DNA from 2 places in the Vibrio sp. THAF190c genome. Region 2 is predicted to be linked to the other one. Evidence: predicted binding sites of a transcription regulator. Region 2 holds the regulator's gene; the other holds the start of a gene.
The links. The regulator PurR, encoded in region 2, represses purine synthesis genes. The targets are predictions, from matches to a motif close to TNANGNAAACGTTTNCNTNA.

Region 1 (7,800 bases), 220 kb from region 2:
TCGATGGATAAGAAAAGAGCCCTCAAAAAAATTGCCAAGTGCTTAGAGCTTGGAAACTCAGCCAACGTTAACGAAGCCGCTAACGCAATCAAAATGGCGCATAACTTGATGCTCAAATACGGCCTCGAGAAGGACGATATTGAATTCATCAAGATGGGGAAAACTCAATCAACACATCTGCTACCCGCTAACATTAGCTCAACCCTTCTGCGTGTCATTCGCGGCATTAATACCAAATTTGGTGTGGAAGCGGTTCTTTTAAATCACAAAGGCCTGAAGCGCGCCGAATTCATCGGAGAAGCGGATCGCGCAATATTCGCAGCCTTTGCTTTTGACATCATCTACCGTGAAATGAATGAGCATACAGGCCAATTCCGTAATAGCTTCGCCGGCTCTGGCACCAGCTCAACGGAAGTCACTCGTCGCGTAAACTCGTTTGTCTCTGGCTGGGTTGAAGGTGCGCTTGAGAAACTACCAACCATCACCCCCGATGATGAATCAAACAACAAAATCAATAACTACATTGATAAAGAATTTAAAAACATCGACCGCGAAACCTTTAAGCAACAACTAAAAGAAGCAATGAAAAACCTTACTGCTGATTATGAAGTAGGCTTAAAGAAAGGTCGTAAGTTATCTGTAAACCGCCCTGTCGCTGGTGCGCAGGCGGCAAAGCGGATAACCAAATCCTAATACTGGCTTTACTTAACAGTAAATCGCTGATAAATATTTCCTTCGACGGATATACAGAACAATATGTTTGTCATATACATCGACTGTTATGACTGAAGTACAACATGGAGACAACACGTTGAAAAAAATCACATTAGCACTTGCGCTGACTATCGCTCTAACTGGCTGTCAGGCGACTCAGCGTCAAAACGCAACGACAGGTGAATCTGAAACAAACTCTGCGACACAAGGTGCACTTATCGGTGCTATCGCTGGTGCCGTAGCGGGCGCGGCAACGGGTGATGACTCTAAAGATCGTCGTAAACGCGCACTGATTGGTGCTGCAGGTGGCGCGGCTGTCGGTGGTGGTATTGGTTACTACTTCGACCAACAAGAAGCAGCATTACGCCAAGAGCTACTTAACTCTGGTGTTCAGGTTGAGCGTGTGGGCGAAAATCAACTGCTACTTCGCCTAGAAAACGGCATCGGTTTTGAATCGGGTTCTTACGCTCTTGAGCCAAGCATCCACAAAACACTGCGTGGTGTTGCTCGTATTCTAGTTGAATACCCTGACACAAGCCTAGTGATCGATGGTCACACAGATAGCACAGGTAGCGAGTCTACAAACCAAATCCTATCTGAGCGTCGTGCTGAATCTGTACGTGCATTCTTGATCTCTCAAGATGTTGCAGCAGGTCGCGCTATTGCTCGTGGTAACGGTGAACGCTACCCAATCTGTGACAATGGTACATCTCAAGGTCGAGCATGTAACCGTCGCGTAGAGATTCAAATTCTACCGCTGAAATAATCTCGATTAAGCCCAGCCAATCGCTGGGCTTTTTTATAGGAACTACCGAGAAAGATGGATCTATGTTGAACAAGCTCACTTTAATCCCCCTACTTTTTTGTCTTCTTAGCGCCCAATCATTTGCAGAGATAACACAGCAAGAACTGACTCAGCTTCAAGGGAAGGCTAACCAAGGCAACTCAGAAGACGAGTTTCGTTTAGCACAGGCCTACTTGAATGAGCCAAGCATCAAAAACGAAGAAGAAGCTTTCTATTGGTTTTCTCAAGCTGCAGAACAAGGCCACCAGCAAGCTCAACTGCAAACTGCTGATATGCTGGTCAACGGACAAGGTACTCAGAAGGATATTAACGCTGCTGCCCTTTGGTATACACAACTTGCTATAGAAGGCAATCATCAAGCGGCATTCAACTTAGGCGAGCTCTATGAGCAAGAAACCGAGTCGTTTGATGCACTTGACCAAGCTGAGCTGTGGTACCGTCTAGCAAGCTCTCAGCTCCCTCGAGCTCAACAAGCGTATGAACGCGTCCTGCAAGCACAATTTAATCAGCGTCGCTCACAACAAGTTTCATCATTTAAAGCACTGGATGAGCAATATAGTGAGCAGGCCACAACCCAATTAACCAATTCGTCTTCCATGACGACATCGCAGACTACCCAACCTGCGTTTCAGGCTAGCCAACAAAACAAAACCTCCCACAATTTAATAATTGGCTTAGCGATTGTTATTACTCTGCTACTCGGTATTACGGGCTTCCTAGTCGCCAAGCTGCGTAAAAATAATCAAACAAAAACTGAAGATATCAACCGAGAACAAATCAAGCTCAAAGATATCCAACTGAAACAACAAAAGCACCAAATCGCCACGCTCTATAAAGAGCTGAAGAAACGACAAAACAGTAAGAGCAATCACAACCTTCAGCTAGCCTGTGCTGTGTTTGGATACAAGATTTCGGCCATTCCTGAACAAAAGAAAATCAAAATTCGCTACAAGCAACTCTCTAAAATTTATCACCCTGATGGCCAAGGTAGCGATGAAGAGATGAAAAGGTTGAACGCTGCCCTGAAAACAATCTTACAAAATGTTACCAAAACGTAACAAATAAAATCTTACGGGAGCGACTTAGTGCACGGAAACCCATTATTATTGGTGTCGCAAACGATCTCCCTCTCAAAAATAGGTAACAAACAATTAACTTATTAGTACTACTTGTGTCATAATCCACGCCGAAAATACACCTGACGATACAGGTGAGGAGAGGATATGTTCACAATTGAAGGCGTATGTGATTGGTGTAAAAAGCCAAGCCTAGTAAAAAAACATGACTACCTTGACGGTAAGTCTCATTGTTCATGTGAAGAATGCAATGACATTGCAACCATGGACGTTCGCCAGTTCAATATCGGCGAAATGGAAATGAGAGCAAAACTCTCCGAGGCAACGAGAAGATAGTTACCTCAACACGGAAGTAAAAAAGCGCCAATCGAGGCGCTTTTTTGATCCTGCTAACTTACCGCATCCACCATCTTTTTTCGCTACACCATTACTTCCCTTTCGCCTTAAGCCCTCTTTCGCTTCTAAAGAGAACTTCTATCTAAACAAGTCACCTCAGTGCCTATACAGTACTTTTATCAAACCACTGTATAAACCTGTATAGAAAAGGTGCTGTGGATCTCAAACCTTCTTAATCATGAGAAATTTTGATATTTCAGTCGAATTTAAAAACATAATTTAAAACAATAACTTAATCTAAATCTCGAGTCGGATTTCGAGGTTTTGTTCAATATTCCCTCAAAAAATTGCTTGATCTTATGCACCACAAAAACTACTGTATACACATACAGCATGTATATAAGGACAGCAAAATGATTCAAGCTCACGTAAAAGCACAACACTCTAGCCCGCTAGTTCAATGCGCATTTTCTGCAGCATCACATCTGCCGCAGAGCTCTAATCAATCTCGCCACCAAGCAAACTTGTTAGCACGTATGGCTTTGCTGTCCAATCAAGAACAGTGGTTACTGTTTACAGCGCAGACCCCTCGCCCTTCAGCGAAAGAACTCTCTCAGTTCAACATTTGCTGTGAGCGCATCATTCACATGAAACCTTCCCGTCAAATGAGCGAAATGGAGACTGTTGAAAAAGCGATTCGCTCTCGAAACGCGAGTGCGATTATCGCGAGCAACCAAATTGATTCATTTGGCCAACAGTATTTACGTGAGCTTGCGATCCAATACCAATGCGAAGTCTTCTTTGTCGAGCACAGCACAACTCATCACGTTCACTAATCAAACACTGCCGACCCCGCTCTTTTCTGTCGTAGCCAACGACAGCATTGAGCGGGGTTTTTATTTGTTATAACGAACCTTGAAAGCAGAAAGAAAAAGAGAATTGCAAAGAAACAAGCAAACGTTTGCTTTTTCTCTGGAAGCTGAATTTAGATTGGGTATAATGCCCACCTAATCGAGTGTGTTATGCACTTCTCTGTACGACGTTTGATAAAAGATAGGAATGTCTAAATGAGCCTCGCTGATCAAGTTCTAGCCGTAAATGATGATCTACCCATCCGTACTGATAAACCTGTCCACAGTGGCAAAGTTCGCTCAGTTTACTGGTTAACCGAAGAAGATAGTCAAAGACTAATTAAAGAGAAAGGCTACGATGTTGCACCTGATGCACCGTTAGCAATCATGGTTATTAGTGACCGTATCTCTGCATTTGACTGTATTTGGCATGGCGAAGGCGGCTTAAAAGGTGTTCCAGGTAAAGGTGCTGCACTCAACGCTATCTCTAATCACTGGTTTAAACTGTTTAAAGATAACGGACTGGCTGATAGCCACATCCTAGATATCCCTCACCCATTCGTTTGGATCGTACAAAAAGCACGCCCAGTTATGATCGAAGCGATTTGTCGCCAATACATTACTGGTTCAATGTGGCGTGCCTACGCAAATGGTGAACGTGAATTCTGTGGTATCGAAATGCCAGAAGGCTTAGAGAAAGATAAAAAGCTTCCAGAGCTACTGATCACACCATCGACCAAGGGTATTCTTAAGGGCATCCCTGGCGTACCAGAAGCAGATGATGTCAACATCACTCGTCAGAACATCGAGCAGAACTTCGCTGCATTTAACTTCACTAAAGAGAGCGATATTGCTCATTACGAGAAGCTACTGAAAGAAGGCTTTGGCGTGATTAGCGAAGCATTGAGCAAGGTTGATCAAACCTTCGTTGATACCAAGTTTGAGTTTGGTTACGTCAATGATGCTCAAGGCAATGAAAAGCTTATCTACATGGATGAAGTTGGCACGCCAGATTCATCACGTATTTGGGATACTCAAGAGTACAACAAAGGCAACATCGTCGAGAACTCGAAAGAAGGCTTCCGCCAGTTCTTGTTAAACCACTTCCCAGATGCCGATATTCTACTTAACAAAGAGCGTATGCCTGAGCGTGAAGCATTGGCTCGCGATAACGAACTGCCGCTTGATGCGCTAATGTCTCTGTCTCGCACCTACCTTGATATTGCTGAAAAGATCACAGGTAGCAAGATTGAACTGAGCGAGAATCCGAAACAAGAGATCGTCGACATCCTACGCGCTGAGTACAACCTAATCGACTAACACTCCTTTCTATCAATAAGGTCTGTTACTTAAAGGGCCGCTTATCACTTTATTACTCAAGTAACTGAGTTAATGAAGTAGATAAGCGGCCCTTTATTGTTATCAGGCTTGGCGCCGAAATAACGCCTCACCGTCTATAGCTTTATCGTGAACTCCTCAGCCGAACTTCCGGTGATCACTAGGTGGCTTCGTGATTCGATGTACTCGATCTGTTCATCTTCCAACGAATATGGCATCACAACTTTCAGTTCATTGATACCTTCCAACTTTGCCAACTTAAGTAGTACCACGATATTCGATTCGTCACTCTTTCGCGTAGAGAGCGATTTGAGTGCCTTTTCCCATAAACGATCTTCCGGAGTCGATAGATCTTTAATGCTATCTTTCCAAACTGTACCGAACACAGGGGCAAATGTGGTGAGTGCTTCTAGAAAAGTCCATTTTTTATCGCATGACGCGCCAAGAAAGTTTGTGTAATCAAATTCTACACAGGTCTCTTTTTGTTTATCCATGATGTCCCCCGACACATTGGCAACACAATATACTCTTAATATCCACCAACTTTTTCTATATAGCAATAGGATATAGAAGAATGGTCTTTTATGACCTTTTGATTGGTTAAAAAGGCATATAAAAATCAATTTTGTAACAAAAGACGAACTGAAAACTCATATATGCGCCTATTTGATTAATATTTTACAAATTGAAGTAATTCCAATTATTTCACATCCAAAACACGACTCGCTTTCTTGTACTGAATACGCCAACCAGACCAAACTGGCAGTTCCCAACGCTTGGGTGGTGTTTTACGCCCACCGCTCGAGTAATGGACATACACAAGCTTTCTTTGAGGAAGGTATTCAACATCAAGTTGGAGATCGGCCAATAATAAATGGAATGGGTATTTTTCTGCAAATTCTTCATATTCCCAGTATGGAATGCCATCAAACGGAATGTCTTCCGCGTCGAACATCTCTAACTCATCTACTTGGCTAACACCCAACTCTTCTAACTGGGCAGCAAACCAATTAACAAAGTTAAGCTCTTCGATTTGTTGCGAGTATTCATGACTTTCACTCAGTCCCATTCGCACATACAACTGCCAATGTTTGATCTCTTGAGTTCTCTGTTTCGCGAACCCTTGTAGGTACTGCTCGCTTACCACCATGTCTATGACGGGCTTAAGTGAGAGTTGACCTTGCGCCTCGATAAGCTTGGTGTCGATCACACGACCTGCGTAAACCAAAGACATAGCCGTGAACACCTGCCCCGAGCTGTCTGATGGCCCTTCAACGACCGTTTCACCTTGCTCCCACTCCCCCAGCTCTTGCTCTACCAGCAACTGAAGCGGGATCGGCGCTACCGTTGTTGCTAAGGTCAATGTCTGCTTTACTCCTCTACCGGGCAAGCTATAGGTATCAAGTACGAGCAGAGCTTCGCTGCTGTCTGGAACTCGATTTTCCCTGCCTAACATCACTTCGAGTTGCCCATTGGCGAACGCCTCACGCCGCTTTGTTCGACGAACAAAAGCCAATTCTGGGTGCAGGCGTAAAATCTCTTTGAGTAAATCGACTCTGTTGAATCGAGAAGCGACTTCCAATTGAGGGAGTTCAAACAGTTCGCGCATCTGTTCCGCTAAACCTTGAGCCTCCAACAGAGCTTGCTTATCAACCGTAATATGAGGGAACTGTTTTCCGCGGACGACGCCAATGAGTAAGGCAATGTCGCAGCCCTCTTTCTCTTCTTTGAACAGAGCATCCAAATGTTCTGGACTGTTTGGCAACTGATAAAGTCGAGCAGGAACTGAAAGCGCGGCTGTGAGATCTATCATCGCCTCTTTAAGCGCTTTAGATTTAATCCGAGTCACAATGTCGGCATGCAAAGCATCAATCGGCAATGGATACATGCGTTGGCCATGCTCGGTCGCCATCCCCTTTTCATCTATCGCCTCCATCAAAAGCAAAGCTTGCTTCGCTTTCAACAATGACTTTCCTGGTAACTCATCTAGTAGGTCTAAATCTTCAAACGTCATCTGACAGCAAGCTGCCGCTAACATCGGCTCAATCAACTCTTCACGTTGCATCTCTGGTGGTGTAACAAGTTCTAGAGCCGCATGTTCGCCAAACAGTCGCACACACTGACCATCCATAACACGCCCTGCACGTCCCGCTCGCTGTTTCGCACTGGCACGAGATATCGCTTTCAAAGTTAGCGTTGTTCTACCATTGCGCTGAACCGTTCTGCGTTCCAAACCAGAATCAATCACCACCGCAATGTTCGGAATGGTTAGGGAGGTCTCAGCCACGTTGGTCGCCAGAATCACTTTGATCTTTCGCTGTGGTGAATCCAGCGGAATATCGGACAATGCGCGATTGCGCTCGCTATCGGAAACCGATGCGTAGAGCGGACATACTTCAATCTCTTCGATGCCATTCAGCATTTGAGCCGTTTGTAGAATCTCTTTCTTACCCGGTAGGAAAACAAGAATGTCGCCACTGCACGCCGCTAGCTGATGTTTCACTTCATCAGCAACGCGACGTTCGATATTACGGCTATCCGGTAGGTGACGAGAGTCCAATGCTCGATGTTCAATAGAGACATGATAGTTTCGACCTTCACAAGTGATGCGTTCTGCATCGAGATAGTGAGCAAGCTTAGCCCCTTCGATTGTCGCCGACGTTACAATTAATCGATGTTG
Region 2 (7,800 bases):
TGAGAGTTTATTATTCCATAAAACATTCAATCACCCGACCAGTGATGAGTGGGTCGTTTTCGTCCACGGTGCTGGTGGGAGTTCGTCCATTTGGTTTAAGCAGATCAAAGCTTATAAACAGCACTTTAATTTGCTACTGATTGACTTGAGAGGTCACGGCAAATCCGACAATTTATTAAAAGAGCTGATCAGTAACCGTTACACATTCAAAGCGGTAACGCTCGATATTCTTAAAGTGCTCGATCACCTAAAAATTCGTTCAGCGCACTTTGTTGGAATGTCCTTAGGAACCATTATTGTTCGAAATGTCGCTGAGTTGGCCGCAGAGCGTGTTCGCTCAATGGTACTCGGTGGTGCTGTAACGCGCTTGAATACGCGCTCTCAAGTCTTGGTCAAATTAGGTAACTTAAGTAAACATATTATCCCTTATATGTGGCTTTACAGCCTGTTTGCTTACATTGTTATGCCACAAAAGAGTCAGCGAGAGTCTAGACACCTTTTCATCCGCGAAGCGAAAAAGCTGTGTCAAAAGGAGTTTAAGCGCTGGTTTATTCTTACCGCTGACGTTAACCCGTTGATGCGTTACTTCAAAGAGCGAGAGCTACCTATTCCAACTTTGTATCTGATGGGAGAGCGTGACTACATGTTCATCAAGCCCGTTAAAGAGATGGTGGCGGCACATAAATCGAGTGAGCTGGTGGAAATTGCCAACTGTGGTCACGTTTGTAACGTGGAGCAACCCGAAGAGTTTAACCAGCGCTCTATTGAGTTTATTCAGAAGCAAATCAAATAATATGAGTGTGGCGAGCATCGTTCACTTGATCTAATGAGATACAAAAAAACAGGAAGCGATTGCGCTTCCTGTTTTTTTTAGGGACTCATTTTTACAAAACTTATGTTTCGGGGCAAGGTGAGCCACACTGCCAACAAGAGCCAAACTGGGCTTCGTTGACCTCGTGACACTGACTACAACGCCACTCTTCATAGATGATGGAATCTTGTTGCTTCTTATAAGCATTGATGAGATTTAGTGCTGCTGTTGCATCAGAAGGCTCGTAGAGCCACACATATGGGTCTGTTTCTTCAGAGAAAGGGATTTCCCCCTTTAAACCAAACAATCCTTCCCCACGTACTTCACAGGCAATTTTTTCACTTTCTAGAAGCCCACATATTATGTGAGCCTCTGTTGGGTTTGCAGCACTGAATATCTTCATCAATTTTCCTTATCTATTCCGCGACTGGCGCCGAACGAAACTTACCCATAATCCATTTTGCAGCGATTGGGAATACGCCAAGCAGTGCGAAAGAAAGCAGTACAGAAGGGGATACGATGCCTGATAGCGAATCGATCTCTGCCAACTGAGTACCTGCGTTTAAGTAAACTGCAGTGCCAGGAAGCATTCCTAATTGGCTAGTCAAATAGTAGCGTCCTACAGAGATAGGTGTTAAGCCCATTAGTAAGTTAATTAAGAAAAATGGGAATACCGGAATCAGACGCAAAGAGAACAGGTAGAATGCGCCATCTTTTTCTACGCCTTGATTAATAGTAGACAGCTTATCGCCAAACTTACCTTGCACCCAGTCACGCAGTAGAAAACGGCTACTCAAAAACGCTAGTGTTGCACCTATGGTACTTGCAAACGACACGAGTAATAAACTAGTCCAAAAGCCGAATAGCGCCGCCCCGAGTAGCGTAACTACAGCAGCGCCTGGGATAGAGAAAGAGGTAATCATAATATAGAGAATGAAGTAGGTTGCTGCCGCAACAACAAAGTTACTCTCTATGTAGTCATTAAGAAGTGCCTGCTGGGCTTTGGCATTTTCAAGCGTTAAGTATTGACCAAAGTTAACGGCTAGTAACACTATCGTGGCAACTAAAATTATGCCTAAAATCATTTTCTTACTCATGGGAGCGTCCCTTAATCTTTTGCTTATAGTTAGTATAGTTAGACAGGAGAAGGAAAGATTAACTTTCAAAAGAAAATAAAAAAAGCCACATTAATGTGGCTTTTTACAATTAAGTGATTTGGACCTAATTAATAGAGCTGATGAGCTCGTCGCGTCGCTGCTGAGGTATCACCGACCAATGAGTGCCGTTGATTGCACCTTCAAGCGCCCAAAGTAGCTCTAAGCTAACACTTGATGAATGAGATTCTTTAATGGCTTTGTATGCATTAACAGAACCTGACTCATACAAGCTTTCAACGGTATCGATCCCTGCTTTTTTCAACATACGCTCTGTGGCAAGTCGAAGGTTTGGCAAATCTTTCAATCGCGTCGGTTTCGCCGATGATTGGATTTGTTTCTCTTCTTTAGCACAGTCAAGGGAAGCTTTTGCCAGCTCGATAATACGTTCTTGAGTCTGCCAGAGGTCTTCTGGGAGGGCAAAATACTTAGTAACGACTGGGAATCCACGTTTTTTGTAAACGTAAGGTTCGAAGCCCTGTTGTTCAAATTGTGAAGTAGTATTCTTATCAGCTCGAATGTGCAACTGATTGTTTACGACCAATGCAAACATGGTGTCATCGGCAAAAAGGCCGAAACCGCCAAACATTGAGCGTGACTTTATCTTTCCAAGTGGCTCAAATAACTTCATTGAGTCCTTGAGTATCGGTTTATCCATATTGTTTATCTCGGTGTATTTGAATTACGCCACCAAATAAGCAGGTCCGAGAGATTAGCAAAATGTCGCAATGAAATTGTCAATAAGCCGTAAATTACTACTAAAGGTAGGAAATACTGCATTTTGCCATCGGTAACCCCGCTACCATACCAATAATGGGTTAGGCCGGAGGCTTTGCGTCTCACCCTTTCAAGTGATTTGCCCTGTGCGTGACTGTATAATCAAGAATAAAGTTTTTTGTTGAATGAGGTTCACACTTGTTATTCTAAAATGTGATCTTAATTCAGTTAATTGTTGCCTTGATATGCAACTGGGTTTTTATTTTTGACAAATAAAAAAAACGCACCAAACGGTGCGTTTTATTAGATTTTTCTAAAGTTTACGTTATTTTAACGTTTTTACTGTCGCACGCTCAATGATCTCTGGATGCATCTCGAACACGCGTTTTTCGTGGTCTTTGTCTTTGATACGTTCTAGCAGGATTTCGAACGCGTTCTTACCGACACGACGTTTTGGTTGGTGAACAGTCGTCAACGGCGGTGAGAAGTACTCTGCCAACTCAATATTGTCGTAACCAATCACTGAAATATCTTCAGGGATCTTAATACCTTGCTGTTGTAGGCGGCTCATAAGACCAAGCGCCATCGTATCGTTAAAACAGAATACCGCGGTAGGGCGATTTTCCATTGCAGCGATTTTATCTGCTGCGATAACAGCCGTATCACACTCGAAGTTACCTTCAAGGATTAGGTTGTCATCGGCTTGAATGTCTGCCTCTGCCAGTGCTCGACGGTAACCAGCGATACGTTCAACACACGCCGCTTTATCTAAGTGACCACTTAGACATGCAATACGTTCATGCCCGCGTTCAACTAGATATTTAGTCGCTAGGTAGCCACCTTCTTCAGAGTTGTCGATGATCTTATCTGCTTGTGAACTTTCAGGGCCCCAATCCATAACAACTTTTGGAATGTCTGCATGACGGTCAAGCATTTCACGAAGTTCTTCCGTTAGGTCAGAACACATTACTAAGATGCCATCTACGCGTTTTTCAGCAAGCATTCGGATGTAGTCACGTTGCTTCTCGTAGATACCACCTGTGTTACATAGAATCAGCGTATAGCCTTGACGGTAACAGTAGCTCTCTACACCATCGATCACTTCAGAGAAGAATAGGTTAGTTGATTGAGTTACTAACATACCGATTGTGCGCGTAGAGTTACATTTCAAACTACGAGCAACGGCACTTGGTGCATAATTTAATTCGTCTACGGCTTTGTTTACTTTTTCTTGAGTCGCTTCTGCTACGAAACGTGTCTTGTTGATCACGTGAGAAACGGTGGTTGTTGATACGCCGGCTAAGCGAGCGACATCTTTTATAGTTGCCATGGCTTTATCCTATTGATAGCTACTTCCTCAGCAGTACGGAGCAAGTAGCCGTTTTAAGCTACCAGAACAAGAGCTTAGAATGTGTAGGGCTCTCTCGGTACTAAAGTGCTAAAAAACAAAAAACCGCTAATGAGAGCGGCTTGTCTTAACACCGAAATGCTCTTAGCTAATTTAAAGCATAGCATTTCGAGAATGTTTCATATTTTATCGTTTGCGGTCACAATTTTAGACTGACTAGAAAATACTCGCAATAAAATTCACCCAGAAATCTGGGTGAATTGTCACATTCTACCTAAATTGTGCCTTTAGTCATTAGTGAATTTATTCACCAGCCAAATATTGCGCATCAAGTTTACAGAAAGCGGCTAGCAATTCTGCAACACAAGCGTAAAAACCAAACTCATCAAATTCACGGCATTTCGTTGCAAATTGTGGAATCCAGCTGAGAAGTTGTTGTTCAACAAATTCATGCTGTGCAGTGAAAGCTGCTTCTAATTCTTGCTCACTCTCGAGGTCGTTTGAACGAATGATAATGTTGCCAAGGAAATCCAACTCGATGGCTAGGTGGTCAGCAGGCTCTTTTAGGTCTTGGTTTACGGCGATACCATAAGACGCCATGATGGCTTCCATGTCTTGAGCTGGCTTGGCGTTCAGCAGGCCGCTCTTGTCTAAGTAAATAGAAGCGTACGGTAGAGCACCGTATTTATCTGACTTAAGGAACAACTCGCAAAAATCTGACGAAAGCTCCAGTTGAGCGTCTTCACGATTCTGCAATCGGTTAAGCGCATCTACTAGGTTATTGATTGCTGGCTTAAGCGTCTCATTGTCGCCAAGACCAGTTAAAAACGAACGAATCTCAACCGAGTGGTAGTTATCCAGTTCTTCTTGAGTCAGCTCTTTTGCGAACAGGCTCGATAGCCACCAGTAGATTTCAGCTCGTTGTTCGTTGAACGCTTTCGTTTCTTTCATCTCAATAATCCTAATATCGTCTTTCGTAATATCTGCGGTACGAAGGCTTGCTAACGGTTGTATTTGCTAATTGCAAAGTCACTCGTTAGTAGTAATGCCTATATTGAATTGCGATGGAGGTTAAATAGCAAGGTTTAAGATTGTCTTGTATCAAAAAAAATTCAGGTTTCTGGCTTTTATCTTGCGTACTACTAGAATTGTTACTAGTTATGAATAGAATAGTCACTGAAACTATTAAATAAGAAAAGTGGTGTAGATGAGCTATCACGTATTAGTCGTTGAAGATGATGTGGTAACCCGTAGTAAGCTGGTTGGATATTTCCAGAATGAGGGTTACACAGTAAGCGAAGCAGAAAGCGGCGCTCAAATGAGAAACGTTCTAGAAGAGAATAACGTTGACCTCATTATGCTGGACATCAACTTACCAGGCGAAGATGGATTGATGCTAACTCGCGAATTACGCAGTCAATCAGACATTGGGATTATTTTAGTTACTGGACGCACGGATAGCATCGACAAAATTGTAGGCCTAGAGATGGGCGCAGATGATTATGTTACTAAACCATTCGAACTTCGCGAGTTACTGGTTCGAGTGAAAAACCTACTTTGGCGAATTTCTGCAGCTCGCAAGTCACCAGCAGGTGCGGCGGAGCAGGCGGATGACGAATCTATCGTTCGCTTTGGTGAGTGGATATTTGATATTCCACGCCGCGCACTGAGCAAAAACGGTGAGCCAGTGAAATTGACCAAAGCAGAATATGAGCTATTGGTTGCGCTGTCTTCATACCCGAACCAAGTATTAAGCCGTGAGCGAATCTTAAATATGATTAGCCACCGTGTTGATGCGCCAAACGACCGTACCATTGACGTATTGATTCGTCGTATGCGTGCGAAGATGGAGTTTGATCCGAAGAACCCTCAAATCTTTGTGACGGTTCATGGTGAAGGTTACATGTTTGCTGGCGATTAACGCTCAGAATTAAAATGCTCAACAAGCAAAATTGAAAAAGCCGAGATATTCAGTATCTCGGTTTTTTGTTTATGGAATCAGCTTGAAAAGAACATAGGCCATTAGTCATGGTTATCCATGTTGTACAGCATTAAAGTGCTGGCTGTGCGCCGCTCGTTGGTATTGCACCAGAGGTTGTAGAGTTTTCTTCTTCAAGCATCGATGGCTCGGAGATTACAACCGGTTCGTCCATTTCAGAGCTTTGGTTATCTAGCCAGTCGCGCAGTGATTGCCAAACTAAGCCCATCGTTTCGTGCCAGTAGCGCTCTGTTTGTTCCAAGTATGCTGCTTTTGGCATGTACTTGTTCCAAGGCTGTTCAATGCCTTCTTGAGCTAAGAAATTAGTTGGCGCAGGAATTGGTTTGATACCAGCGTCATGGAACTCGTTAAGAGCGCGCTGCATATGGCTTGCAGAAGTCACCAAAACCATTCGCTTGTTTTTTACAAACGCAGCAGCCTGACGCGCTTCTTCCCATGTATCTTTGGCTGTCTCAAGCAAGATAATGTCAGGTTTGGCAACGCCTAATGCTAGGGCAACTTTGGCCATCATACGTGCGTTACTGACTTCAGTGCCACCACCATAGCCAGATAGAATCAACTTAGCACCCGGGTAGATTCGTTGAATGCGAATACCTTCACTTAGTCTCATTAGGCCAGTTCGGCTAAGTTCAGACGTTGGCGGGATTTGGTCATCCACCACATGGCCGCTACCCAATACCATCACGTAATCGACAGGTTCAGTAGTTGGTAAGAATGCGGTGTATTGGCGTTCCATTGGCATAAGAAGTTGGCTAGAAACGGGTTGGAACGCGATAAGGAAAATGCCACATAATGCAGACAGCGTGATAAGGCACCCTGTTTTACGTTTTGTAGTGAACATAACAAGGGCTAAGCCCAGAAAAGCGAGAATTAACATTGCTGGCAGTGGCATCAACAGTGAAGACACTACTTTTTTCAGCTCAAACATATCCGAATAGTCCGAAAAAACATCACTTAGTACTAAAAAGAGACATCGCCTCTTTATTCCTGAAATTCCTGTGACAGAATAGCAGGCACGATAGGACATGATAACTCAAGTAGCTGTGACTGAAGACCGTAATTTCGACGATATTGCCCACAAATTTGCAAAAAATATTTACGGCTCTGACAAAGGAGAGATCCGTCAGATCATCGTATGGGAAGATTTAGAGCAAGCGTTAAGCACATTCAAAACCGATGAATCACCTTTGCAGATTTTGGATGCAGGAGGCGGTTTAGCTCAGATGTCGCAAAAGATAGCTGGCTTGGGGCATAAAGTGTCGCTGTGTGATCTTTCTTCTGAAATGCTGAAATTGGCACAGCAAGATATTGATAAAGCCGGCTTGCTTGAACAGTATCGATTCATTCACTCTCCGGTTCAAAACATTGCACAGCATATGGATGAGCCCGTGGACATGGTGATGTTTCATGCTGTGATGGAGTGGTTAGCCGATCCAAAAGAGGCTTTGGATATCCTGCTTAAGCAAGTTAAACCGGGTGGCGTGGCATCAATTATGTTTTACAACCATCACGGATTAGTCCTTAAAAATGTGATTTGTGGCAATATTCCTCATGTATTAAATGGGATGCCACATCGAAAACGGTTTAAGCTGCAACCCCAAAAAGGTTTGAAGCCTGAAGAAGTCTATCAATGGATAGAAGAGGCGGGCCTTGAGATTAAAGGAAAGTCGGGTATTCGCTCGTTTAGTGATTACATAGGTAACATGGAGTACATGGGCGACTATCAATTCGAAGACGTGCTTGAGCTTGAGAAGCAGCTATGTCGCCAAGA

Region 1: a site for PurR is predicted at 3,881-3,900, ahead of FIV04_RS06230 (phosphoribosylaminoimidazolesuccinocarboxamide synthase). Genes of this name have one in related genera too.

What each region holds. Positions count from the first base shown of each region.
Region 1 is NZ_CP045338.1:1,366,786-1,374,585, reverse strand. It holds gene FIV04_RS06255 (DUF2786 domain-containing protein) at 4-693, shown strand; gene FIV04_RS06250 (OmpA family protein) at 812-1,480, shown strand; gene FIV04_RS06245 (tetratricopeptide repeat protein) at 1,543-2,577, shown strand; gene FIV04_RS06240 (hypothetical protein) at 2,743-2,931, shown strand; gene FIV04_RS06235 (SulA-like leucine-rich domain-containing protein) at 3,345-3,767, shown strand; gene FIV04_RS06230 (phosphoribosylaminoimidazolesuccinocarboxamide synthase) at 3,999-5,102, shown strand; gene FIV04_RS06225 (hypothetical protein) at 5,237-5,614, opposite strand; gene FIV04_RS06220 (helicase-related protein) at 5,821-7,800, opposite strand, start outside.
Region 2 is NZ_CP045338.1:1,151,126-1,158,925, forward strand. It holds gene FIV04_RS05260 (alpha/beta fold hydrolase) at 1-793, shown strand, start outside; gene FIV04_RS05265 (DUF2007 domain-containing protein) at 894-1,214, opposite strand; gene FIV04_RS05270 (TVP38/TMEM64 family protein) at 1,228-1,908, opposite strand; gene FIV04_RS05275 (TfoX/Sxy family DNA transformation protein) at 2,033-2,623, opposite strand; cyclic di-GMP riboswitch class I at 2,752-2,836, opposite strand; gene purR (HTH-type transcriptional repressor PurR) at 3,008-4,012, opposite strand; gene torD (molecular chaperone TorD) at 4,334-4,981, opposite strand; gene torR (two-component system response regulator TorR) at 5,238-5,951, shown strand; gene elyC (envelope biogenesis factor ElyC) at 6,082-6,957, opposite strand; gene cmoM (tRNA uridine 5-oxyacetic acid(34) methyltransferase CmoM) at 7,073-7,800, shown strand, end outside.